DNA from 3 places in the Janthinobacterium sp. LS2A genome. Region 3 is predicted to be linked to each of the others. Evidence: predicted binding sites of a transcription regulator. Region 3 holds the regulator's gene; each other region holds the start of a gene.
What was found. The regulator LexA, encoded in region 3, represses DNA repair genes until DNA is damaged. The targets are predictions, from matches to a motif close to ACTGTATNNNNATACAGT.

Region 1 (8,057 bases), on a different contig from region 3:
GAATTCGGGGTTGGCGAAGAAGGCCGACAGTGGTGGCGGCGCGGTGTGGGCAGAGGTGTTCAGGGCGAAGATGAAGACGGCCGCCAGGGCGGCGCGCAGAAGACGGAATATTGTCATGGATTGATGAGGCTAGGTTTTATTGAGGTGCGTTGTGGCGGGCCAGGAATTGCTCGACACGTTGCCAGAAATCCACGCGCGTGCTCGCCAAGCCCCAACGATCACCTTCTTCGGCGTACAACTGCCAGTCGACGCGCGGATTGCTCTGCTTGAGCCTGTCGCGCAATTGCGTGCCCTGATAGACGGGAACGTTGTGGCCAGCCCCCCCATAGGCCAGCAGCAAGGGCTGCGTCAACTTTTCGGCCTGGTAGATGGGTGAGCTTGACTTGAGCACGGCGGCGTCGTGCACGGGATCGCCGATGCGTTGCGGCATGGCGTATTGTCTTGCTTCTTCGCCCATCCTGTGACCGACGCTCCAATGTTGCGTAAACATTTGCGGCAAGTCGGTGATGCCGCCCCAGCTCACGCCGCAGCGGAACAGGCCTCCATCCTTGATCAAGCCCATCAGGGCCGCATACCCGCCATAGGCTCCGCCGCCGACGATGCAGATGCGCTGTGGATCGGCAATGCCCTGCGCGATGGCCCAGCGTGCGCCGTCGGCCAGGTCATCCTGCATGGCCAGGCCCCATTGTTTCCAGCCGGCCCGCAAATACTGGTCGCCACGGCCGCCGCTGCCGCGAAATTCGACTTGCAGCACGGCATAGCCACGCGAGGCAAGAAATTGCCGCTCGCTCATCCATTGCCACAGGCTGCCACGTCCTCCTGGCGCACTGCGCACGAGCAGCACCATCGGCAGTTTCTTGCCGCCCCCCTTGGGCAAGGTCAGCCAGGCTGGAATTTCCATGCCGTCGCGCGCGCGGTATTGCATCAGGTCGGTTTGCGCCATGTGTCCAGCATCGATGGCGGGACGGGCGCTGCCGATCTTTTGCAATTGCCGGGTTTGCTTGTTGTAGAGCAGGAAGGCGCTGGGCTGGCGGTCCGAATACGCCGTCACGATGAGCTGCGAGCTATCTGCTTTGGCGCTGCGGGAGATCAGATTGATGGTCGCCGGCAATTGCGCATCGATGTCTTTCTGTATCGCTTTCCAGTCGGCGCTGAACCATTCAATGGTGGTAGCGTCATTGGTGTAATAGACACCCAGCAGGCGTTTCTGGTCCGTGAGAAGGCCGCCTTCGAAATCATAGCCGGCCAGCGTCACCAGCGGCTTGCCCGTGACGCGGCCAGCCGCCAGGTCATAGGCGTACAGCGAGCGCTTGTCGGCGCCGTTGCGGCTGCTGACATACAAGGTGCCGTCGGGACCGAATTCCAGCGGCGTGATGGCATGAGGTTCACCGTCGTAGGCATCCTGGCTGGCGATGGCGCGCCAGCGCTGTTCGTCCTGTTCAAGGTAGTAGAACGTCTTGCGCCGGCCCTCGACGGCCATAGCCAGGCGCGGCTTTCCGTGCTGGTCGAGCAACCAGTAGCGCACGCCTTTGGCTGGTGACACCACCTTTTCCCATTGCTGGGTAGTGGTATCGAGGCGCAGCAAGTCGTATTGCTCGACCTCTGCTGTATTTTCATCGCGCTCCTTGAGCACAACGGCTTTCTGGACATAGATCACGTCGGAATCCTGAGCACCGGGCTGATCCAGCAGATACACGGATGACGGCAACTTCCTGGACGCAAAGCGCGGGTCATCCGCCGCATCATCCATGGACGCCAATTGGCGGTAATTGCTGCCATCGTGGTCGACAGCGAACATGCCCGGCGCATATTTGCGCTGGCCAGCGGCCACGTGCGAGTCGCTGGTATCGAATACCAGCCGCTTGGCATTGACCCATGCCACATTGCCGATATCGCGGTCGCTGAAGTTGGCGACGACCTTAACCGCCTGGCTGGCCACATCGAGCACGGTCAGGCGCCGGCGCTGGTTGTCGCCCATTAGCAAGATGGCGACCGCAGTGCCGTCGGGCGACAAGGTAACACTGCTGATCTGTTCTTCGTCAAAGAAGGCGGCGGCGCCGATGCCTGACGGGGCGACACGTATGGTGCTGGCGGTTGCCGTTTGGGCCAGTGTCGGCGGCGATACGATGGCCAGCAACAGACAGGTCATCGCGGCGTGGGTGACGGTTACAAGGCGTGCCAGAGGGATGTTACCAAGTATCATTTCATCTCCGAAAAAATATCAAATGAGATACTTATTTATGCATTATTTCTTGACGGTATCACTGTTTGTACGTTTAAGCCAGCAAGCTACTATTCCGGCGCCCGGATATGCTCGACCAGCCCCGTGCTGCGGCGTCCCGGCGCCGGCGTCAGCCAGCTGACGAGGATGGCGGCGGCCAGGCCGGCCGGCACGCCGAAGATGCCGGCCGAGATGGGCGCGATATGGAACCATTGACCGCTGGCATTGCCGCCCAGCATGGTGCTCGTGTGCAGCATGTAATACAGGCATACGCCAAAGCCTGTCAGCATGCCGGCCAGTGCGCCCTGGTAGTTGGCGCGTTGCCAGAACACGCCCAGCACCAGCGGCGGGAACAGGGTCGAGGCGGCCAGGGAAAAGGCCACGCCCACCAGCGACAAAATGTCGGCCGGCTTTTGCGAGGCCGCATAGGCTGCGATGAAAGCCACGGCCAGCAGCAGCAATTTTGAAATCGTCACGCGCTTTTGCGTCGAGGCCGTCGGATCGACCACCTTGTAATAGACGTCGTGCGACAGGGCGTTCGAGATGGCCAGCAGCAAGCCATCGGCCGTCGACAGGGCGGCGGCCAGGCCGCCTGCCGCCACCAGGCCGGAAATCACGTAGGGCAGGCCGGCGATCTCGGGCGTGGCCAGCACCAGCACGTCGGCGTCGATGGAAATTTCCGCCAGTTGCACGATGCCGTCGCGGTTGACGTCGACGATGCTGATCAGGGGACTGAGCTTGTCCACATTGGCCCAGTACGACACCCAGGTGGGCAGGTTCGCGTATTGCGTGCCCACGAGCGCCGAGTAAATATCGTACTTGACCAGCACGGCCAACGCGGGAATCGTGAGATAGATCAACAAGATGAAGAACAGGGTCCAGAACACGGAGACGCGCGTTTCGTGCACGGAGGGTGTGGTGTACGATCGCATGAGGATGTGCGGCAGGGCGGCCGTGCCCAGCATCATGCAAAACACGAGGGCCAGGAAATTGTTGCGCTTGATGTCGGATTGCTCGCGGTCTGCGGCGGGAAATGGCTGCGCGTGTGGAATGATCGGTTCGGCGCGTTTCTGGTTCTGCGCCTGCGCCGCCTGCCACAGCACGCGTGCCTCGTCCGGGCTTTTCGGATAGGCGATCAGGTAGCGCTCCGCGTTGCGGATGTCGAACAGCGAGGTATTGCGCTGGCGCAAACTATCGAGCTGGCGCTGGGCCGCCAGACGGCCTTGTTCCCAGGAACCGGGCAAGCCGTCGATGCGCGCCTGGTAGCTTTGTGCGCGCTGGCGGAAGATGGCGCGCACTTCGTTCTCTTTCGGGTCCGTTTCCAGCACGTGTTCGCGCGCGCTCAGTTGCGTCAGCACTTTGCCGTAGGCGATCTGCGGCACGGGATTGTCCGCATGCTTGACCGACAGCCACATGGCGGGAATCAGAAAGGCGACGAGGATGATGATGTACTGCGCCACCTGCGTCCAGGTGATGGCGCGCATGCCGCCCAGAAAGGAGCAGACGAGAATGCTGGCCAGGCCCAGGAAGATGCCGACGGAAAAATCCACGCCCGTGAAGCGCGAGGCGATCAGGCCGACGGCGTAGATCTGCGCCACCACATAGGTAAACGACACGATGATGGTGGCGGCCACGGCCACCACGCGCACGCTGGCGCCCCGTTTGTCGGTGCCGCTGCCGTAGCGGGCGGCGAGGAAATCGGGAATCGTGTACTGGCTGAACTTGCGCAGGTAGGGTGCGATCAATAGCGCCACTAGGCAATAGCCGCCCGTCCAGCCCATGATGAAGGCCAGGCCGTCGAAGCCGTTCAGGTACAGGCCGCCGGCCAGGCTGATGAAGCTGGCGGCCGAGATCCAGTCGGCGGCCGTGGCCATGCCGTTGAACATGGCCGGCACCCGGCGCCCCGCCACATAGTATTCGGTGACGTTCGAGGTGCGGCTGATGACGCCGATGGTGGCGTACAGGGTGATGGTGACGAGCATGAACAGGTAGCCGATCCACGCGCGCGGCATGCCTTCCTGTTCCAGCACGGACAAGGCCAGCAGGAAAGCGGCGAAACCGGCCGTAAACAGCAGGTAGTAGCGGCTCAGCCGCGCAAAGAAACTGCGCTGGCCGCTCATGCTTGCTCCTCGGCATGAAAGTCGCGGTCGAGGCGCCGCATGCGCCAGGCATAGAAGGCGATGATGGCCAGGTACACGAGCGAGGCGCCCTGGGCCGCCATATAGAAGGGCAGCGGCCAGCCGAACAGGTTCAGGTGCAGCAGCTCGCGCGCATAGAACACGGTCAGGAAGCCCGTCAGCAGCCACACCAGCAGCAGGATGGCCGTCAGGCGCCGCGTCTTGCGCCAGTGGATGTCGCGGCGCGCCTGCAGCTCGGGGCTGGGCGCGTGCGATGGCCGCGCCGGGGCAACGGGTGGGCTCGGCTTATCCATACGTGACGTCATCCTCTTCTGGCGCGTCCGGCAACAGCAGGGCGATGCTCAGGCGTAGCAGGGTGCCCGGCAGCTTCGGCGACTGCGCGCGCGGATTGTTAAAAATATCGACTTCGGCGCCATGCTGCTGCGCAATTTCGCGCACGATGGCCAGGCCCAGGCCGCTACCGTCGACATTGCTGCCGAGAATGCGGTAAAAGCGTTCGAACACGTGGGCCCGCTCGGCCGGCGCAATGCCGGGACCCGTATCTTCCACTTCCAGGATGGCCAGTTCCAGGGTGCTGCGCACGCGCACCGTGACGCTGCCGCCCGACGGCGTGTAGCGCAGGGCGTTGTCGATCAGGTTGCTCAGCAGCTCGCGCAGCATCATGGCATTGCCGGAAATCATGATCGAATACGCGGGCTGCTCGAAGCCCAGGTCGATATGCTGGGCAAACGAAGCTTGCACCCAGTCCTGCACCACGCCGCGCGCCAGTTCGCTCAGCTCGATCGGCTCGAACGCCGTGCCCGCCTGCGGCTGGTTTTCCGCGCGCGCCAGGGCCAGCAGCTGGTTGACGAGGCGCGTGGCCGCTTCCGAACTTTTCGCCAGTTGCAGCAGCGAGCGGTGGATCTCGTCGTGGTCGGTCTGGCGCAGGGCCAGTTCCGATTGCATGCGCATGCCGGCCAGCGGCGTTTTCATCTGATGCGCGGCATCGGCGATGAAGCGTTTCTGCATGTCGATCGACAGCGATAGCCGCGCCAGCATCTCGTTGAGCGAACCGACCAGCGGCGTGATTTCCTCGGGTACCTGGCCCGATTCGATGGGCGATAAATCGTCGGGTGGCCGGGCGCGTATGCGCTCCTGCAATTGCGCCAGCGGCGACAGGCCGCGCGCCAGGGCAAACCAGACGAGAGCCAGGATCACGGGCAGGATGATGAACTGCGGCAAAATCACGCCCTTGATGATTTCATTGGCCAGCTGGGCGCGTTTCTCCAGGGTTTCGGCAACTTGTACCAGCGCGCGGTGCGGCTCATCGTCGTTGTCGGCAGGAATGTCGAGATAGCTGAACGCCACGCGCACGGGCGTGCCGTGGATGGTGTCGTTGCGAAACAGCACCATGCCGCTGCGGTATTTGTCGGGATCCTGCGGCGGCGGCAAATCGCGGTCGCCGGCCAGGTATTCGCCGCGCGGACCCACCACCAGGTAATACAGGGTGTCGACATCGTCGCCGCGCAGCAAGTCGCGGCCATTATTATTGCTGCTGTTCTTGTCCGGCGCGCGGCGCAACATGGCGCCATCGGCCTGCTTGACTTGCTGCGTGAGCACGGTCACGCTGTCTTCCAGCGCATGGTCGAACGGCTGATTGGCGATGCCCTTGGCCACCAGATAGGTGATGGCGATGCTCATCGGCCACAGCAGCAGCAGGGGCGCCAGCATCCAGTCGAGGATTTCGCCGAACAGCGAATGCTCGATGGTGTCGTCCTGCTCCGTGGTGGGCGGCTCGAACCAGTCGTCATCATCCGGCTCGTCCGCTGGCGCCTCGCGCGCCTTCACTTGCTGGCGGGTCCGCTGGCCGGGCTTGCCGACTCGCCCGCTTCAGCGTTCAGGCGCGCCGCTTCCGAGTATTTTTCCAGGCAATAGCCGAGGCCGCGCACGGTGGCGATGCGCACGCCGCCCACTTCGATCTTCTTGCGCAGGCGGTGCACATACACTTCGATGGCGTTGTTCGACACTTCCTCGCCCCATTCGCACAGGTGGTCGACCAGCTGCTCTTTCGAGACGAGGCGGCCGGTGCGGCCCAGCAGGATTTCCAGCAAGCCCAGTTCGCGCGCCGACAGGTCGAGCATCTGGTCGTTGATGTAGGCGCTGCGCCCCACCTGGTCGTAGCTGAGGGGGCCGTGCTTGATGATGGTGGCGCCGCCGCCAGCGCCGCGGCGCGTCAGGGCGCGCACTCTTGCCTCCAGTTCCGACAAGGCGAACGGCTTGGCCATATAATCATCGGCACCGAGGTCGAGGCCATTCACGCGTTGTTCGATGGAATCGGCGGCCGTCAGGATCAGCACAGGCAGCAGCGAAGCGCGTGCGCGCAGGCGGCGCAGCACTTCCAGGCCGGACATTTTGGGCAGGCCCAGGTCGAGGATCAGCAAGTCGAATTCCTGGGTGGACAGGGCCGTATCGGCCTCTTGCCCCGTCTTGACGTAGTCGATCGCATAACCGGACTGGCGCAGCGAGCGGGTCAGGCCATCGGCCAGCACGCTGTCATCTTCGGCAAGTAAAATACGCATGGTGCACTTCCTATGCTTTGCGGCGGTAGAAGCTTGTATTGTGTTTCATTTTCCGCAAGGTGGCGAATTTTTGTGAAAATCCACGCTTGTATTGATCTGTTTCAAAACAAATCCACGTTCCGCTTGCATTGATCACTGTTTTTTTATACAGTACTGTCTGTGTAAAGAATTTAACCCACTGGCGCTATCGCAGGCTGCACGGTTCACGTAGATGCGTCACGTGAATCCGCAACTGTAGAACGGCTGAAAGAACATATGGACGATAAAAAAGCTGTAGTACCCGCATCGGAAAAAGCCAAGGCGCTCGCCGCCGCACTGGCGCAGATCGAGAAGCAGTTTGGCAAAGGTTCGGTCATGCGCATGGATGCCAGCGCACCGATCGAAGAAGTGCAAGTCGTGTCGACCGGTTCGCTCGGCCTCGATATCGCGCTGGGCGTGGGCGGCTTGCCGCGCGGCCGCGTGGTGGAAATCTACGGTCCGGAATCGTCGGGTAAAACCACCTTGACCCTGCAAACCATCGCCGAAATGCAAAAACTGGGCGGCACGTGCGCCTTTATCGACGCCGAGCACGCGCTCGACGTCGGTTACGCGCAAAAGCTGGGCGTGAACCTGCACGAATTGCTGATCTCGCAACCGGACACGGGTGAGCAGGCGCTGGAAATCTGCGACGCCCTCGTGCGTTCGGGCAGCGTCGACCTCGTCGTCATCGACTCCGTGGCCGCACTGACGCCACGCGCCGAGATCGAAGGCGACATGGGCGATTCCCTGCCAGGCCTGCAAGCGCGCCTGATGTCGCAAGCCCTGCGCAAGCTGACCGGTTCCATCAACCGCACCAATACCCTGGTCATCTTCATCAACCAGATCCGCATGAAGATCGGCGTGATGTTCGGTAGCCCGGAAACAACCACGGGCGGCAATGCGCTGAAATTCTACGCCTCCGTGCGCCTGGATATCCGTCGCACCGGCTCGATCAAGTCCGGCGATGAAGTGATCGGCAACGAAACCAAGGTCAAGGTCGTCAAGAACAAGATCGCGCCACCGTTCAAGGAAGCGCACTTCGACATCCTGTACGGCGCAGGCACTTCGCGCGAAGGCGAAATCCTGGACCTGGGCTCGGATGCCAAGATCGTGGAAAAATCC
Region 2 (8,057 bases), on a different contig from region 3:
GCGACAGCATCCACGCCATATTGAATGCGTTCTCGGCGATGGCGTTGTAACGGCCCGAGGCGCCGCCATGGCCGGCGCCCATATTCGTTTTCAGCAGCAGGGGATTGCCGTCCGTCTTGTACGCGCGCAGCTTGGCCACGTATTTCGCCGGTTCCCAGTACATGACCTGGCTGTCGTTCAGGCCCGTCGTCACCAGCATGGCCGGGTAATTCTTGCGCGCAATGTTGTCGTATGGCGAGTAGCTGAGCATGTAGTCGTAGGCCGCCTTCTGGTTCGGGTCGCCCCATTCCAGGTACTCGCCCGTCGTCAGCGGCAGGCTGGCGTCCATCATCGTGTTCATCACGTCGACGAAGGGCACGGCCGCGTGCACGGCGTGGAACAGCTCGGGGCGCATGTTGACGACGGCGCCCATCAGCAAGCCGCCGGCGCTGCCGCCCTGGATGATCAGGCGGCTCGGGCTCGTCCATTTTTCACGCACCAGGTAGTCGGCGCTGTCGATGAAGTCATTGAAGGTGTTTTTCTTCTTCATCAGCATGCCGTCTTCATGCCACGCTTCGCCCATGTCTGTGCCGCCGCGGATATGCGCTTGCGCATAGATGACGCCACGGTCCAGCAGGCTGATGCGGCTGATGGAAAAACTGGCTTCCGTCGAGATGCCATACGAACCATACGAATATAGCAGCAGCGGCGCGGAACCGTCGAGCTTGACGCCTTTCTTGTAGACGACCCACAGCGGCACTTGCACGCCATCGCGCGCTGTCACCCACAGGCGCTGCGTCGTGTAGCGGCTGCCATCAAAGCCGCCGACGATTTCCTGCTGCTTGAGCACCGTGCGCTTGCCGTCTTGCATCGCCACGTCGATGACGGTGGGCGGCGTGACGGGCGACTGGTAGGACATGCGAAATTGCGTGGCGGAAAACTCCGGCGTGCCGACGGACGTGGCCAGGTAGACTGGGTCGTCGAACTGCACCGTCTTCCAGTTTTTATGTGCGAAATCGTAGATGCGGGCGCGGTTCAGGGCGCGCGCCTTTTCCATCACCACCAGGTAGCCCTGGAAGACGTCGATGGACTGGATCACGGCATCCTTGTTATGCGGCACGACGCTCTTCCAGTTCTTCGGCTGCGGCGCGGACAATGGCGCGCTGACGACACGGAAATTCTTCGCATCCTTGTTGGTGACGATATACAGCTGGCCGTCGCGGTGCTCGACGATGTAGCGGTGGCCTTTTTCGCGCTTCAGCACGGATTGGAAACTGCCTTGCGGCTTGCTGGTTGGCAGCAGCAGCACTTCGCTCGTATCCGTGCTGCCCGAGGTGAGCACGAAGAACTGCTTGTCGTGCGTGCGGCCTACATTGATGGCGAACTGTTCCACCTGCTCGTGGTAAACCTGTTGCGCCTCACCGCCCAAGGCCAGGCGGAACAATCGGTCCGAGCGCTTGGTGGTGACGTCTTCCTGCGCCAGCATCAGGGTGGCGTTATCGGCCGCCCACGCCAGCGAGGTCACGCGCGGCATGGTGTCGTCCAGCAGCTTGCCCGTCTTCAAATTCTTGACATGCAATTCGTACTGGCGGAAACCCGTCGTGTCGGTGGTGTAGGCCAGCAGTTGTTCATTCGGGCTGATGCTGAATGCGCGCACGGCAAAGAATTTGTGGCCTTCGGCCAATTGGTTCTGGTCGAGCAGGATTTCTTCAAGCGCCTGCGCATCGTAGGCGCCGTTCTTGCCGACAGGACGGCGGCAGTGAATCGGGTATTGCTTGCCTGCTTCCGTGCGCGTGTAATAGTAGAAATTGCCTTGGCGCGCAGGCACGGATAGGTCCACTTCCTGCATGCGTCCCTTGACTTCCGCAGTCACCTTGTCGGCCAGCGGCTGGATCGGGGCCGTGACGGCGGCCGTGTAGGCGTTTTCCGCATTCAGGTAATCGATCACGGCAGGATCGGTTTTCTTTTGCAGCCAGCGGTAGTCGTCCGTGACGACCGTGCCGTGGCGCGTTTCCTGCCAGGCCGTCTTGGCGGCAACGGGCGCCGACATGGTGGCGACGGTAGCGGTGGCGGCGTCGGCGGCCAGCGCGGATGGCGCCAGCGAGGACAGCAGCAGGGCCGGCAGGATGGATAACCAGGCGGACCGGCGGCGCGCAGCGTGATGGGCGATAGACAAGGCGACTCCTTTGAATAGTTGTGTCAGGATTGTAATCTTGCTATTGAGAAAAGCAACCGCCTTGCGCGTGCGTTTCAACTTGCATCCATGGGCATTTCCAGCGATACTGTATATAACTACAGTATCCCGCCGCGAGGTGTCCTTGACCACATCTGCCTCCCCCTTTCCCGAGCCACCCGCAGCCCGCCGCTGGATAGCGCATCTGGACATGGACGCCTTCTTTGCCTCCGTGGAACTGTTGAAATATCCGGAATTGCGCGGCGAAGCCGTCGTCATCGGCGGTGGGCGTCTGCAGCAGCCCGTGCTGCAGGAAGACGGCACGCGGCAATTTGCGCGCATGCGCGACTACGTGGGGCGCGGCGTCGTCACCACGTCGACGTATGCGGCGCGCGTGTTCGGCGTGTTTTCCGCCATGGGCATCATGAAGGCGGCCAAGCTGGCGCCCGACAGCATCCTGCTGCCGGCCGATTTCGAGGCCTACCGCGACTATTCAGCCCGCTTCAAGCAGGCCGTGGCCCAGTTGTGCCCCATCATCCAGAACGTGGGCATCGATGAAATCTATGTTGATCTCACCGAATACGGCGAGCAGGCGCCGGCCATGGCGGCGCGCCTGAAGGCGGCCGTGTTCGAAGCGACGGGCCTGTCGTGCTCGATCGGCCTGGCACCCAACAAATTGCTGGCGAAAATCTGTTCCGACCTGGAAAAACCGGACGGCCTGACCATCCTGAACCCGGAGGATATTGAAACGCGCGTGTGGCCCTTGCCGGCGAAAAAGATCAATGGCATCGGCCCGAAAGCAACGGCCAAGCTGGAAGCCTTGGGTATTGTCACCATTGGCGAACTGGCCCGGGCCGACATGGCCATGCTGCGCACGCAGTTCGGCGACCTGTACACGGGCTGGCTGCGCCAGGCGGCGCTGGGCATCGATGATAGGCCTGTGCAGACGAGCCGGGAAACCAAGTCCGTCAGCCGTGAAACGACGTTCGAGCGCGACTTGCAGGTGGTGCGCGACCGCGCCACCCTGTCGGAAAAGCTGGAAAGCCTGTGCACGCGCGTGGCGGGCGACCTCGACAAGCAATCGCTGGCGGGGCGCACGGTGGGCATCAAGCTGCGCTTCGAGGATTTCAGCACCGTCACGCGCGACATCACCCTGCCCAGCGCCACGGCGGATGCCGCCGCCATCCTGCGCGCCAGCCGCGATTGCTTGCGGCGCGTGCCATTTGACAAGAAAATCCGCCTGCTGGGCGTGCGCATCTCGACCTTGTCCGACCCGGCCCTCGTGACGCGGCAGGCGCCGGCCCAGGCGGAGCTGTTTCCCGCCCTGTAGCGGCATTCCCCACGCAGCAACAACACCGCGCCAGTCCGCGCTTTTGACGGCATTCCCGTGTCGAAAGTGTAGAATGGCGTTCCCCTGGCACTACTGAAACAAACGGAAGACAAAAACTATGTGGTTCAAGAATCTTCAGATTTACCGCCTGCCCGCACCGTGGGCTTACACGCCAGAACAACTGGAAGAGGCGCTGTCCTCGAACAAATTTACGCCGGCGACCAGCATGGATCTGATGCGCCAGGGCTGGGATACGCCACGCCCGAACGGCGGCCTGGTCCACGTGGTCAACAAACAGATGCTGATCCTGCTGGGCACGGAAAAGAAACTGCTGCCAGCGACCGTCATCAACCAGGTGGCCAAGGCCCGCGCCGCCGAGATGGAAGAAGCGCAAGGCTTTGCGCCTGGTAAAAAGGCCATGAAGGAATTGAAGGAACGCGTGGCCGACGAGCTGCTGCCGCGCGCCTTCAGCATCCGCAGCAACGTCTGGACGTGGATCGACCCCGTCAATGGCTGGCTGGTGGTCGATGCCGCCAGCCCGGCGAAAGCCGATGAAGTCATCAAGCTGCTGTTGAAAGCCGTCGACAAACTGCCGCTGGAAAGCCTGCGCGTGCAGCGCTCGCCCGTGGCGGTGATGACGGAATGGCTGCAGGCGGACGACGCGCCTGCCGGCTTCACGGTCGACATGGATACGGAATTGCGCGCCACGGGCGAAAGCAAGGCCACCGTGCGCTACGTGCGCCACACCCTGGAAGCGGACGACGTGCGCCGCCACATCGCGGCCGGCAAGCAGTGCACGCGCCTGGCCATGACGTGGAACGACAAGATCTCGTTCGTGCTGACGGAGTCGCTGGCCATCAAGAGCGTCAAGCCGCTCGACGTGATCAAGGAAACGGAATCGAGCACGAAGAACGACGAAGAGCGTTTCGACGGCGACGTGATGCTGATGACGGGCGAGCTGAGCAAGCTGATGGCCGACGTGGTCGAAGCATTGGGCGGCGAAGCGACGGCGTAACAGCCGTCATGCCGGTACAAAAAAGGAGCTGCGGCTCCTTTTTTTCGTCTGCGCAATATGTCGCGCCATAAAAAAAGCGCCTTGCACGGTGAAGTGCAAGGCGCTTTCGGACAAGCTAATTCACAACGTCACATTAGAACTTGTAGTTGCCGGTGATGTAGAACGAACGCATCATTGGATCGGCGTAGCGTGGGTCGAAACCAACCTGGTGGCCCGACGAAGCGCGCAGCGACAGCGGTGGTGCACGGTCGAACAGGTTTTTGATGCCTGCGCGGATCGTGGTTTGCTTGTCAAAGGCGAAACGTGCTTGCCAGTCGAACGTGGTGTACGACGGTACTTGCAGGCGGAAGTTTTTCTCTTCCTGCTGGGTCGCCAGGTTGTACACGGTAGCGGCTGCATCGGTGTAGCCGTTACGGTAGTTGACCGTTACCGTGTTGCTCAGGCGGCCCGTATCCAGGGTCGTCGTCAGCTTCATCAGGTTGCGGAACGTGACTTCGTTGGTGTCGCCGAAGAAGTTCATGTTGCTGGTGTAGATATTATCGCTACCGGCTTTGGTGTAGTTGGCGTGCAACATGTGCGTACCGCTCAATTGGGCGGTCAGCTTACCGAAGGAGAACTTGTGGTTGGCCGACAGATCCCAGTCGATACCACGGTATTCCTTCTTGCCGATGTTGACCGACAGTTTCTTGAACGAGTAGTAGGTGATACCGGTCGATGGCTCGGTGTATTCGCCGAAGCTCGACGCATACTTGATCGGATCGGCAAATGCTTGCTCTTCGGAAACTTCCGACACGGCATTGCGCAGTTTCACATCCCACAGGTCGGCGCCGAACGAGAAGGCCGAGCTAGGTTCGACACGGAAGCCCAGGGTGAACTGTTTCGACTTTTCCGATTGCAGATCCGGATTGCCTTGCGACACGGCGTTGTATTGCGTTGCTTCCGCGCGGCACAGTGCGTTGCCTGGGTATGGGCAATCAAATTTCTTGGCGGTAAAGCCGGCGTTGACCAGTGGCTGAGCAATTTCCAGCATGCTTGGCGCCTTGAAGCCCGTGCCGTAGGAACCGCGGATCAGCACGGTCTGTACTGGCTGCCAGCGTGCCGATACCTTGTAGGTATTGGCGCTGTCTTTTTTGCCGACAGTTTTGTTGTTCAGCTTGTCATCGATCGCCTTGACGGCGTCGTGACGGCCACCAACGGTCATTTCGAACGACTTGGTCAACGGTGCCAGCAACTCGACGAATGCGCCGTAGGTGTCGCGGCTCATGTCGTAGGCGGCCTTGGTGTTGAAGTTGTAGATATCGTCGCCGGTGGCATTGCTGCCTGGCGATTGCTCATAGGTATAGGTGCGGTAGTCGCCACCGATACCGAGGCTGGCTTTGCCGCCTGGCAGGCTGAACAATTCACGCGAGCCGTGCGTATCGACGCCGCGCATCGTGGTCGATGCGGTACGCACGGAGCCAACGAACTGCGCACCAGCGATTTGCGCTTGCACCGATGGTTTTTGCGTCACTGCGAACGGGTTGAAGTCCGGATTGGCGAGGATGTTCTTGAACTCCTGGCTCTTCTGGTAACCGCCCGTGTAGCGCTCGTCGATCGAGTTTTGCGACCAGGTCAGGCCGCTTTCGAAGTTCCACGCGCCCAGTTCGCCTTCCACACCAACGACCATGTGTTTGGTTTCGGTGATGGTGTTGCTGGCGCGCAGACCGAAGTCGGTGCTGCGGTAGTTGGCGGTGATCGACTTGACGTCGGCACGTTGCGCTGGCGTCAGGTACGGCGATACATAGGTGTTGTACAGCGGGCTGCCCTTGGCGATCGAAATCGGGATCGGATTGGCGGCGATACGCGCCGTCAGGTCGTAGCGCGAGTAGGCCAGTTCGGCGAACGCGTTCAGGTTGTCGTTCAGCTTGTACGTAGCTTTGGAGAACAGGCTGTCACGTTTCGATTGCGGTACGACTTCCACGGTGGAGCCCGTGTCGAAGCCACAAGCGCGTGCATTGCTGGTCGTCTTGTAGGAGTCTTCAGGGCACTTGCCATTCATCGCCAGGTAAGGCGTAAAGGCTGTCGATTTAGCACCGCTATTGTAGGCAACAGTGGCGCCTGCTGGCGAAGCCGAGGTGCTGGTGCGGTCCCATACATAGTTGTTGCCGTTGCGGCTGAATGGCACATACGAGGTGGCGGCGAAATCGCGGTCGGTGGCGCGCAGTTTCGATTGCTCATCGTGGCGGTACGACAGCAGCACGTTGAAGCGGTCTTCGTCCAGGTCGCCGAAACCGTAGGTGACGCTGGTATTCCAGGCGTTGCCGCCTTTGTCTTCCGGACCGCCATAAGTGGCTTCCAGAGTAGCGCCTTGCTGGTTTTTCTTCAGGATGAAGTTCAGTACGCCGGCGATGGCGTCCGAGCCGTACAGGGCCGAAGCGCCGTCGGTCAGGATCTCGACACGCTCAACGGCGCTCATTGGGATGGCGTTCAGGTTGACCGTGGTGCCGGAGCCTTGTGGCGCGATGCGGCGGCCGTTCAGCAGTACCAGGGTGTAGGACTCGCCGATACCGTGCAGCGATGCACTGGTATTGCCGCCCGAGTCGGAACCGGCAGCAACTGCGCCGATGGTGAAGCCTTGCATGGCTGGCAGGGCCTGGATCAGGTCGGCTACCGAAGTGGCGCCCGATTTGGCGATCGCTTCTTGCGACAGGCGCTGTACAGGCAGTGCGCCTTCGACAGCGATACGCTTGATACTCGAACCGGTAATTTCAACTTTTTGAATTGCTTCGTCCGCCATGGATTGGCCGGAGAACAAGACGCTGCCTGCCAGGACGGTCAGGGCCAGGCGTACGCTGCGTACGCCAATTTTTTCTTTGAATGCCATTGTAACAATTACTCCGTAGTAGTTTTAATAACGACAAGCGGCACACGAGCACCGATATAGCCATCGGGTAGATGGTCTGCGGTGCTCGTGTACGGTAGGCGGAACCACGTCGGTGGGAGGTGGAAGACTACTTGGTGCAATATTGTTATAAATGCACTTTTGACTTGTCGAGGCAAACATTATGTCGTCTCAGCAAGAAAAAATGCACCTCAACCGTGTCGGATTTGGCAATAAATTCGAGATACTGAAGAATATTTGATTTAAATGTTAAATGTAGATTTTATATTTATAAATATCTACATTTTTAAAAATGATCAATGGCGTTTTTTTGCAACATAAAATTATTGTATTGGCAATTCGATGTTTTGCCAGCAATAATTAGACGAAAAATGTTGTATTGCGGAATTTATGCAAAGTAAAAAAACGTAAAAAAGCCCGCTGAAAGCGGGCTGGTCGAATTGTGACAGAGTGTCAGTCAGAGCGTTGGCCGTTCTGCTTGTGCGCCCTGTCCCGCCATCGGCTTACAAAGGCTGGAACACGCCGGCGGCGCGGTTCTTTTGCACATTGTCCCAGGCGAAGATCTGGCCGTTCATGGCCACATACACGCCGGCTGGCAAGGTTTGCGCCACGCCGCAGGCAAAGCCCAGGTTGAACAGGGCATCGGAGTTGTCGATCTCGTAGGGAATCATGGCGCCCG
Region 3 (8,057 bases):
CCGCAAGGCTCCCTTTTTACTGGCGTTGACTATCCATTACATGATGTGGTGGCCAATCCACCAAGCGACTGCTGCAACAAACGCGGAGGCAGGAATCGTGAAGATCCAGGCCCAGACGATATTGCCTGCCACGCCCCAGCGCACGGCCGACATCTTCTGCGACGAGCCGACGCCGACGATGGCGCCCGTGATGGTGTGCGTGGTCGACACGGGAATGCCCAGCGCCGTGGAGACGAACAGGGTGATCGCGCCACCGGTTTCGGCGCAGAAGCCGCCGACCGGTTTGAGCTTGGTGATCTTCTGGCCCATGGTCTTGACAATGCGCCAGCCACCGAACAGGGTGCCAAAGCTGATGGCCGTATAACACGAGATGATGACCCACATCGGCGGCATGGCGTCGGCCGAACTGGAGTAGCCTGCGGCGATCAGCAGCATCCAGATGATGCCGATGGTTTTTTGCGCATCGTTGCCGCCGTGGCCCAGGCTGTAGGCGGCCGCCGAGACCAGTTGCAAACGGCGGAACCACTTGTCGACCTTGCGCGGCGTCGAACGCACGAATATCCATGACACGATCAGCATCATGATGGAGCCGAACACGAAGCCCAGTACCGGTGCGATGACGATGAAGGCGACGGTTTTCCACAGGCCGGCCGCGACCAGCGCACCCGTGCCGGACTTGGCGACAGCTGCGCCCACCAGGCCGCCGATCAGCGCGTGCGAGGACGACGATGGAATGCCGTAGTACCAGGTAAACAAATTCCAGAAGATGGCGCCCATCAGCGCGCCGAAGATCACGTACTGGTCGATCACTGCCGGATCGATGGTGCCCTTGCCCACCGTGGCGGCCACGGTCAGCTGGTGGAACACGAAGATGGCGACGAAGTTGAACGTGGCAGCCATGGCAACCGCGGTCTGCGGTTTCAATACGCCCGTCGAGACCACCGTGGCAATCGCGTTGGCGGCATCGTGGAAGCCGTTCATGAAGTCAAACAGCAGCGCCAGGACGATCAACAGGCCTAGCACGTAGATGCTGATTTGTATGGTCATTATAGTTTCTTTTCTGATTCTGGTTCAGGACAGGCCCAACGCTTACGCGTTTTCGACGATGATGCCTTCGATAATATTGGACACATCTTCGCAACGGTCGGTCACGGTTTCCAGAATTTCGTAGATCGCTTTCAGCTTGATCAGGTTGCGCACGTCCGGTTCGTCGCGGAACAGTTTGGACATGGCGGCGCGCATCACGTGGTCGGCATCCGACTCCAGGCGGTCGATCTCTTCGCAGATGGCGACGATCTTGCGCGAGTTGTCCATGTTGTGCAGCATGGCGACGGCGTCGCGCACTTTTTCGGTACAGGCCAGCACCAGTTCGGCCAGGCGCTTGGCTTCCGGCGTGACGGCCTTCAGGTCGTACAGCGAGACGGTTTGCGCCGCATCTTCCAGCAGGTCGAGGATGTCGTCCTGGCGCGTGATCAGCTGATGGATGTCGTCGCGGTCGATCGGCGTGATGAAGGTCTTGTGCAGCATTTCCACGGTGGCGTAGGTGACTTTGTCCGCCTGTTTCTCGATGCTTTCGATCGCATGCACGCGGTTTTCCAGGTCGTCGAAATTGGTCATCAGGCCGAGCATCTCTTTGGCGCCCTTGACGCACAGTTCCGCGTGCTGGTTAAACAATTCAAAAAACTTGCCCTCAGTGGGCATCAAGCGTCCAAACATGTCATTCTCCGTTAAGCATTGAGTCGTGTTATTTACTACAGAAAGCCGCCCCGCAAGAGGGGGCAGCGATGGGGTGCCAGTGCTGCTGAGTCTTAGTCGCCTTGGTAAAGCGCCAGGCCACCACTGTAATTGCCAAATTTGGTGTACTGCCCCATGAAGGTGAGGCGGATGCTGCCGATTGGACCGTTACGTTGTTTACCGATGATGATCTCGGCCGTTCCCTTGTCTGGCGAGTCGGGGTTATACACCTCGTCGCGGTAAATGAACAGGATCACGTCGGCATCCTGCTCAATAGCGCCCGATTCGCGCAAGTCGGACATGACAGGACGTTTGTTCGGGCGTTGTTCCAGCGAGCGGTTCAGCTGGGACAGCGCGATCACGGGGCAACCGAGTTCTTTCGCCAGGCCTTTCAAGCCCCGCGAAATCTCGGAAATCTCCGTGGCGCGGTTGTCGCCCGGCGTATTGGCCGACATCAGTTGCAAGTAATCGACGATGATCAGGCCCAGCTTGCCGCATTGACGCGACAAACGGCGCGAGCGGGCGCGCAATTCGATGGAATTGAGCGCTGGCGTTTCATCGATGTACAGCTGCGCGTCGTTCATCTTCTGGATCGCATTCGTCAGGCGCGGCCAGTCTTCGTCGTTCAGGCGGCCAGTACGCAAACGGTGCTGATCGAGCTGTCCGACGGAGCCGAGCATACGCATGGCCAGCTGGGCGCCGCCCATCTCCATCGAGAACACGGCCACGGGCAAGCCGCTGTCGATGGCCACGTTTTCGCCGATGTTGACGGAAAACGCCGTCTTGCCCATCGAAGGACGGCCCGCCACGATTACCAGGTCGCCCGGCTGCAGACCGGAGGTCATGCGGTCGAGGTCGATGAAACCGGTGGGCACGCCCGTGATTTCACTCTGGTTGTCGCGGCTGTACAGTTCGTCGATGCGTTCGACCACCTGCGTCAGCAGGGGCTGGATGGCGGTCCAGCCCTGGGCGCCGCGCGCGCCTTCTTCGGCGATGGCGAAAATCTTCGATTCGGCCTCGTCAAGCATCTGCTTGACTTCCTTGCCTTGCGGGCTGAAGGCCGTACCGGAGATATCGTCGGCGACGGTGATGAGCTTGCGCAGCACGCCGCGGTCGCGCACGATCTCGGCGTAACGCCGGATGTTCGCGGCCGATGGCGTGTTTTGCGCCATGGCGTTCAGGTAAGCGAGTCCGCCCACGTCATCGGCCTTGCCGAGCTGGGTCAGGGTTTCAAAAACAGTAATGACATCGGCTGGCTTGGAAGCGTTAACCATCTTGACGATTTGCTCGAAGATGATGCGATGGTCATAGCGATAGAAATCCTCCGCATGCATGAAGTCGGCGATGCGGTCATACGCGGCATTGTCGCGCAGCAGACCACCGATGACGGATTGTTCTGCTTCGATCGAATGCGGCGGAATACGGAGGGAATCCAGTTGCGGATCAGAGGGGGCGTTCATGGCGCGAATTATACCCGCTTCGGCGTGATGGCAAAAATAAAGGGCTGAAATTGAGCGAAAAAAAGGCCACAAAAAAGCCGGGCGAACCCGGCTTTTCATAGTGCGGCAATGCTTGCGGGCCAGGCCCGCAGACAATTACGCGTTCGCGTCTGGAACGACAGCGATAACAACTTCCACGACCACGTCGGTGTGCAGAGCAACCGAAACGTTGTGCTCGCCAACGATCTTCAGCGGGCCGGTAGGCATGCGGATTTGTGCTTTTTCAACAGCAAAACCTTGCTTGGTCAGCGCTTCAGCGATGTCGAAGTTGGTGACGGAACCGAACAGACGGCCATCAACACCAGCTTTTTGAGCAACTTGAACGGTCAGGCCGCTCAGTTTTTCACCCTGGGCTTGCGATGCGGCCAGTTTGGCGGCAGCAGCTTTTTCCAGTTCGGCGCGCTTGACTTCGAATTCAGCCACAGCGGTTGCCGTAGCACGACGTGCCAGGCGTTGCGGGATCAGGAAGTTACGTGCGTAACCGTCTTTGACTTTGACGACTTCGCCGAGGTTACCGACGTTAACAACTTTTTCTAACAGAATGATTTGCATAGTTCTTCTCCAGGAATATCTGACCGATTAAGCGTGGTGCAGATCGGTGTATGGCAGCAGCGCGAGGAAGCGAGCGCGCTTGATTGCGGTGTCAACTTGGCGCTGGTAGTGCGCTTTGGTACCGGTCAGGCGTGCTGGCATGATCTTGCCGTTTTCTTGGACGAAGTCTTTCAGCGTGTCGACGTCTTTGTAGTCGACTTGCTCAACGTGAGCTGCGGTGAAGCGGCAGAACTTCTTGCGTTTGAACAACGGGTTTTGCTGTTTGCGTTTTTCTTTAAGCTTGAGCTTATTTTTGTCGAACTTTTTACCGAATGCCATGTCAGGCTCCTGTATCTAAAATGCGCTAGTCGGGGTGACTGCACTAAAATCAATGATGTGAAACACCAAACTCTTGCTGTTGCGGCTCTTCCTGGCCAGGAAACCCGTGAACTGATACACCCCGCCCAAGCTTGCCTGACTGAACCTGCCTGAGATTTCGCCAGCGGCTAGGGCGGCAACATCAAACTCGGTCAAACGGGCAATCCCTGCTTCCATCTGCTGCGAACTGTGTTGCAATACTGCATTCACAATCGGCAGCCCTGCCGGGGTATAGCGCAATATTTCGCGCTCGGCAATGATGGCGGTTACTTGTAGCTGGTTCAGCGCACGATCCTGGTCAAGAATTAAGCTGCTGCTGCGGCTGGAGCGGCTGCTGGTGCTTCGGTGCGGTGGCTTTTGGCCGCGTCTTCGCGTTGTACCGATTTCATCATCGGCGAAGGAGCTGTTTCAGCTTTCTTCATTTTAACGGTCAGGTGACGCAACACGGCATCATTGAATTTGAATGCTGTTTCCAACTCGACCAGGGTCTCGTTGTCGCATTCGATGTTCAGGCAGATGTAGTGTGCTTTAGGCAGCTTTTGGATCGAGTAAGCCATTTGACGGCGGCCCCAATCTTCCACGCGGTGAACCGAACCGCCGCGGGTGGTTACGCTGGCTTTGTAGCGTTCGATCATCGCGGGCACTTGCTCGCTTTGGTCCGGATGGACGATAAAGACTATTTCATAATGACGCATGCAAACTCCTTCAGGTCGGATTGATAATCGCCCACCCCGGCGTCAAGACGGGTGTGGGAAGGTCAGCCGAAGATTATAACCGTCTTTTGCAAACGTTTCAATCATTCCTTCCACAAGCGCCTGAAAAGCCCGTGCGCCGCCGTGCTTTCCGGCCGCGGACAAGTATTTCTTGCGAAATTCGCCCAAAACACGGAAATCCCCTTGCATAGTGGGCGATACTGTACAAAAATACAGACTGTTCATATAGACAGCATTTTAGTATGCACCCACCGCTCATGATCAAGCTGACAGCACGACAAGAACAAATCCTGAACCTGATCAAGGACGCGATTGAAAACACGGGCTTTCCTCCCACCCGTGCCGAAATCGCCAATGAACTGGGTTTCAAATCGGCCAATGCGGCCGAAGAGCATTTGCAGGCCCTGGCCCGCAAGGGCGCGATCGAGATTTCGCCCGGCACCTCGCGCGGCATCCGCCTGATCGGTGCGGCCGCCGAAGCGCCGCCGTCGAAAGTGCCGGCAGCCCTGCTGATGTCGCTGCCCCTGATCGGCCGGGTGGCGGCAGGCTCGCCCATCCTGGCCCAGGAAAACCTGGAAGCGAGCTACAACGTCGACCCGGCCCTGTTCTCGGCCAAACCCGACTTCCTGCTGAAGGTGCGCGGCTGGTCCATGCGCGACGCCGGCATCATGGATGGCGACTTGCTGGCCGTGAAAAAGGTCGACAGCGCCAAGAATGGCCAGATCGTCGTCGCCCGCATCGGCGACGAAGTCACCGTCAAGCGCTACAAGAAGACGGGCTCCGTCATCGAACTGCTGCCGGAAAATCCGGACTTCAAGGTGATCACCGTGTCGCCCGAAGACGAGTTTGCGTTGGAAGGCCTCGCCGTCGGACTGATGCGCAGCTGGCATTAAACTGCCGCACGTAAAAAAAGGGCCGCGACAGCATGACTATCGCGGCCCTTTTTACATGGTGCGCGGCTGCTTATGCGTCCAGTGCGCTGCTGAAATCTTCCAATAAGTCTGCTTCATCCTCGATACCGACGGACACGCGGATCAGCGATTCGGCGATGCCCATGCTGGCGCGGCGCTCGGCACCCATCTCGTAGAAAATCGTGTGGGCGACGGGAATGACCAGGGTGCGCGTGTCGCCGAGGTTGCTGGCGGGAATGGCAAGATTGAGACGATTGAGGAAATCGAAGCAGTCGATGCCATCTTTCAGCTCAAAGCTGAACAACGAGCCATAGCTGCGGAACAAGTCGGTGGCCAGCGCATGCTGCGGGTGCGACGCCAGGCCAGGATAATGCACGGCCGCCACTCTTGGATCCGCCTGCAGCATGGTGGCCAGCGCCAAAGCGTTCGAGCAGGTGCGATCCATGCGCAAGGCCATGGTTTCCGCGCCGACGGCGATATGATGCGCAGCTTCCGGCCCCAGCGAGGCGCCGAAGTCGCGCAAAGCCTTGGCACGGATTTGCGCGATGCCCCACTGCGCGGGCGCCGCCTTCTTGTAGTTCTCGAAAATGTTCGGATACTGCGTCCAGTCGAACACGCCCGTGTCCGTCAAGCTGCCGCCCAGGGCATTGCCGTGGCCGCCGATGGATTTCGTCAAGGCATTGACCACCAGGCCCGCGCCCACAGCTTTCGGGCGGAACAGATATGGCGTCGTCATCGTATTGTCGACGATATACAAAATGCCCTTCTCGCGGCACAGGTCGCCGATTTTCTTCAGGTCGGCGATTTGCGTGCGCGGATTGGCGATGGTTTCCACAAACACGATGCGCGTGGCCGGCGTGATGGCGGCAGCCACGTTGGCGACATCGGTAGCGTCGACGAACGACACGGCCATGCCCTGCCCCGTCACTGTTTGCCACAGGCTGTTGGTGTTGCCAAACAAAAAGGCCGACGACACGACATGGTCGCCCGCGCGCAGCAACGATTGCACCACGGCGCCGATGGCGCCCATGCCGGTGGCGAAGCACAAAGTCGCCACGCCGTCTTCCATCTTGTTGACCTTGTCTTCCAGCGCGGAGACGGTCGGGTTGCCTTGGCGGCCATAACGGAAGCCCGGCTCCTTGCCCTGGAACACGGACGCGAGCTGGCGCGCATCGGCGTAACCGAAGGCAACGGAAGTGTGCACGGGCTTGTGCAGCGAGCCGTGCTCGATGCCCTTGCGGCGGTCGTTGTGCAGGATGGTGGTGGTGAAGCCGTAGGTTTTTTTGTTGGTCATGGTGGAAGTTCCGGAGTTCGATTTGCCGCGTAACCCAAGGCAAATGCCGGGGTCAGACCTGAAGATCCAACCCCGAAAAAAAGCCCGGCATCGGCCGGGCAGGTACTTATGCTTCCGTTGTCGCCAGGTTCAGGTTCAGCTGGGAACGCGGCGTATCTTCGGGCGCTGCCGCCTTCGGATGGTGGCGCGCATATTCCAGGCGGTCCAGGTATTCCTGCGACACGTCGCCCGTCACGTACACGCCATCGAAGCACGATGCCTCAAAGTTCGTCAGGGCCGGGTTAACGTCGGCGATCGCCTGCTTCAGCGCGCCGATATCCTGGTAGACCAGGTAGTCGGCCGTGATTTCACGGCACACTTCTTCCGTCGTGCGGCCGTAGGCGATCAGCTCGTCGCGCGTCGGCATGTCGATGCCGTACACGTTCGGGTAGATGACCGGTGGCGCGGCCGAAGCGAAGATGACCTTAGTCGCGCCCGCTTCGCGCGCCATCTGCACGATTTCACGGCTGGTGGTGCCGCGCACGATGGAATCGTCGACCAGCAGCACCACTTTATCCTTGAATTCGGACGGGATCGCGTTGAGCTTCTGGCGCACGGATTTCTTGCGCGCCGCCTGGCCCGGCATGATGAAGGTACGGCCGATGTAGCGGTTCTTGATGAAGCCTTCGCGGTACTCGATGTTCAGCGCCATGGCCAGCTGGATGGCGGCCGGACGCGAGGAATCGGGAATCGGCATGACCACGTCGATATGCACGCCTGGCAATTCGGCGCGGATCTTCTCGGCCAGGTATTCGCCCATTTTCAGGCGCGTGGCGTACACGGAGGCGCCGTCGATGACGGAGTCGGGACGGGCCAGGTAGACGAATTCGAACACGCACGGGTTCAGGCTGGCATTGTCGGCGCACTGGGCGCTGTGCAATTTCTTGTCGGCATCGATGAAGACGGCTTCGCCGGGACCGATGTCGCGCACGAAGCGGAAGCCCATGCCTTCCAGGGC

Region 1: a site for LexA is predicted at 7,052-7,069, ahead of recA (recombinase RecA). Genes of this name have one in related genera too.
Region 2: a site for LexA is predicted at 2,261-2,278, ahead of dinB (DNA polymerase IV). Genes of this name have one in related genera too.

What each region holds. Positions count from the first base shown of each region.
Region 1 covers NZ_JAZHPB010000002.1:722,882-730,938, reverse strand. The annotation lists gene V3C40_RS09125 (alpha/beta hydrolase family protein) at 1-117, opposite strand, end outside; gene V3C40_RS09120 (alpha/beta hydrolase family protein) at 137-2,203, opposite strand; gene V3C40_RS09115 (sodium:solute symporter family protein) at 2,293-4,341, opposite strand; gene V3C40_RS09110 (DUF4212 domain-containing protein) at 4,338-4,652, opposite strand; gene V3C40_RS09105 (sensor histidine kinase) at 4,645-6,186, opposite strand; gene V3C40_RS09100 (response regulator) at 6,183-6,917, opposite strand; gene recA (recombinase RecA) at 7,173-8,057, shown strand, end outside.
Region 2 covers NZ_JAZHPB010000014.1:233-8,289, forward strand. The annotation lists gene V3C40_RS26940 (S9 family peptidase) at 1-2,155, opposite strand, end outside; gene dinB (DNA polymerase IV) at 2,298-3,482, shown strand; gene V3C40_RS26950 (recombination-associated protein RdgC) at 3,601-4,497, shown strand; gene V3C40_RS26955 (TonB-dependent receptor) at 4,631-7,360, opposite strand; gene V3C40_RS26960 (asparaginase domain-containing protein) at 7,882-8,057, opposite strand, start outside.
Region 3 covers NZ_JAZHPB010000007.1:70,044-78,100, forward strand. The annotation lists gene V3C40_RS19850 (inorganic phosphate transporter) at 37-1,050, opposite strand; gene V3C40_RS19855 (DUF47 domain-containing protein) at 1,090-1,716, opposite strand; gene V3C40_RS19860 (replicative DNA helicase) at 1,809-3,194, opposite strand; gene rplI (50S ribosomal protein L9) at 3,330-3,785, opposite strand; gene rpsR (30S ribosomal protein S18) at 3,813-4,103, opposite strand; gene priB (primosomal replication protein N) at 4,119-4,427, opposite strand; gene rpsF (30S ribosomal protein S6) at 4,448-4,837, opposite strand; gene lexA (transcriptional repressor LexA) at 5,113-5,748, shown strand; gene V3C40_RS19890 (cystathionine gamma-synthase family protein) at 5,819-7,060, opposite strand; gene purF (amidophosphoribosyltransferase) at 7,167-8,057, opposite strand, start outside.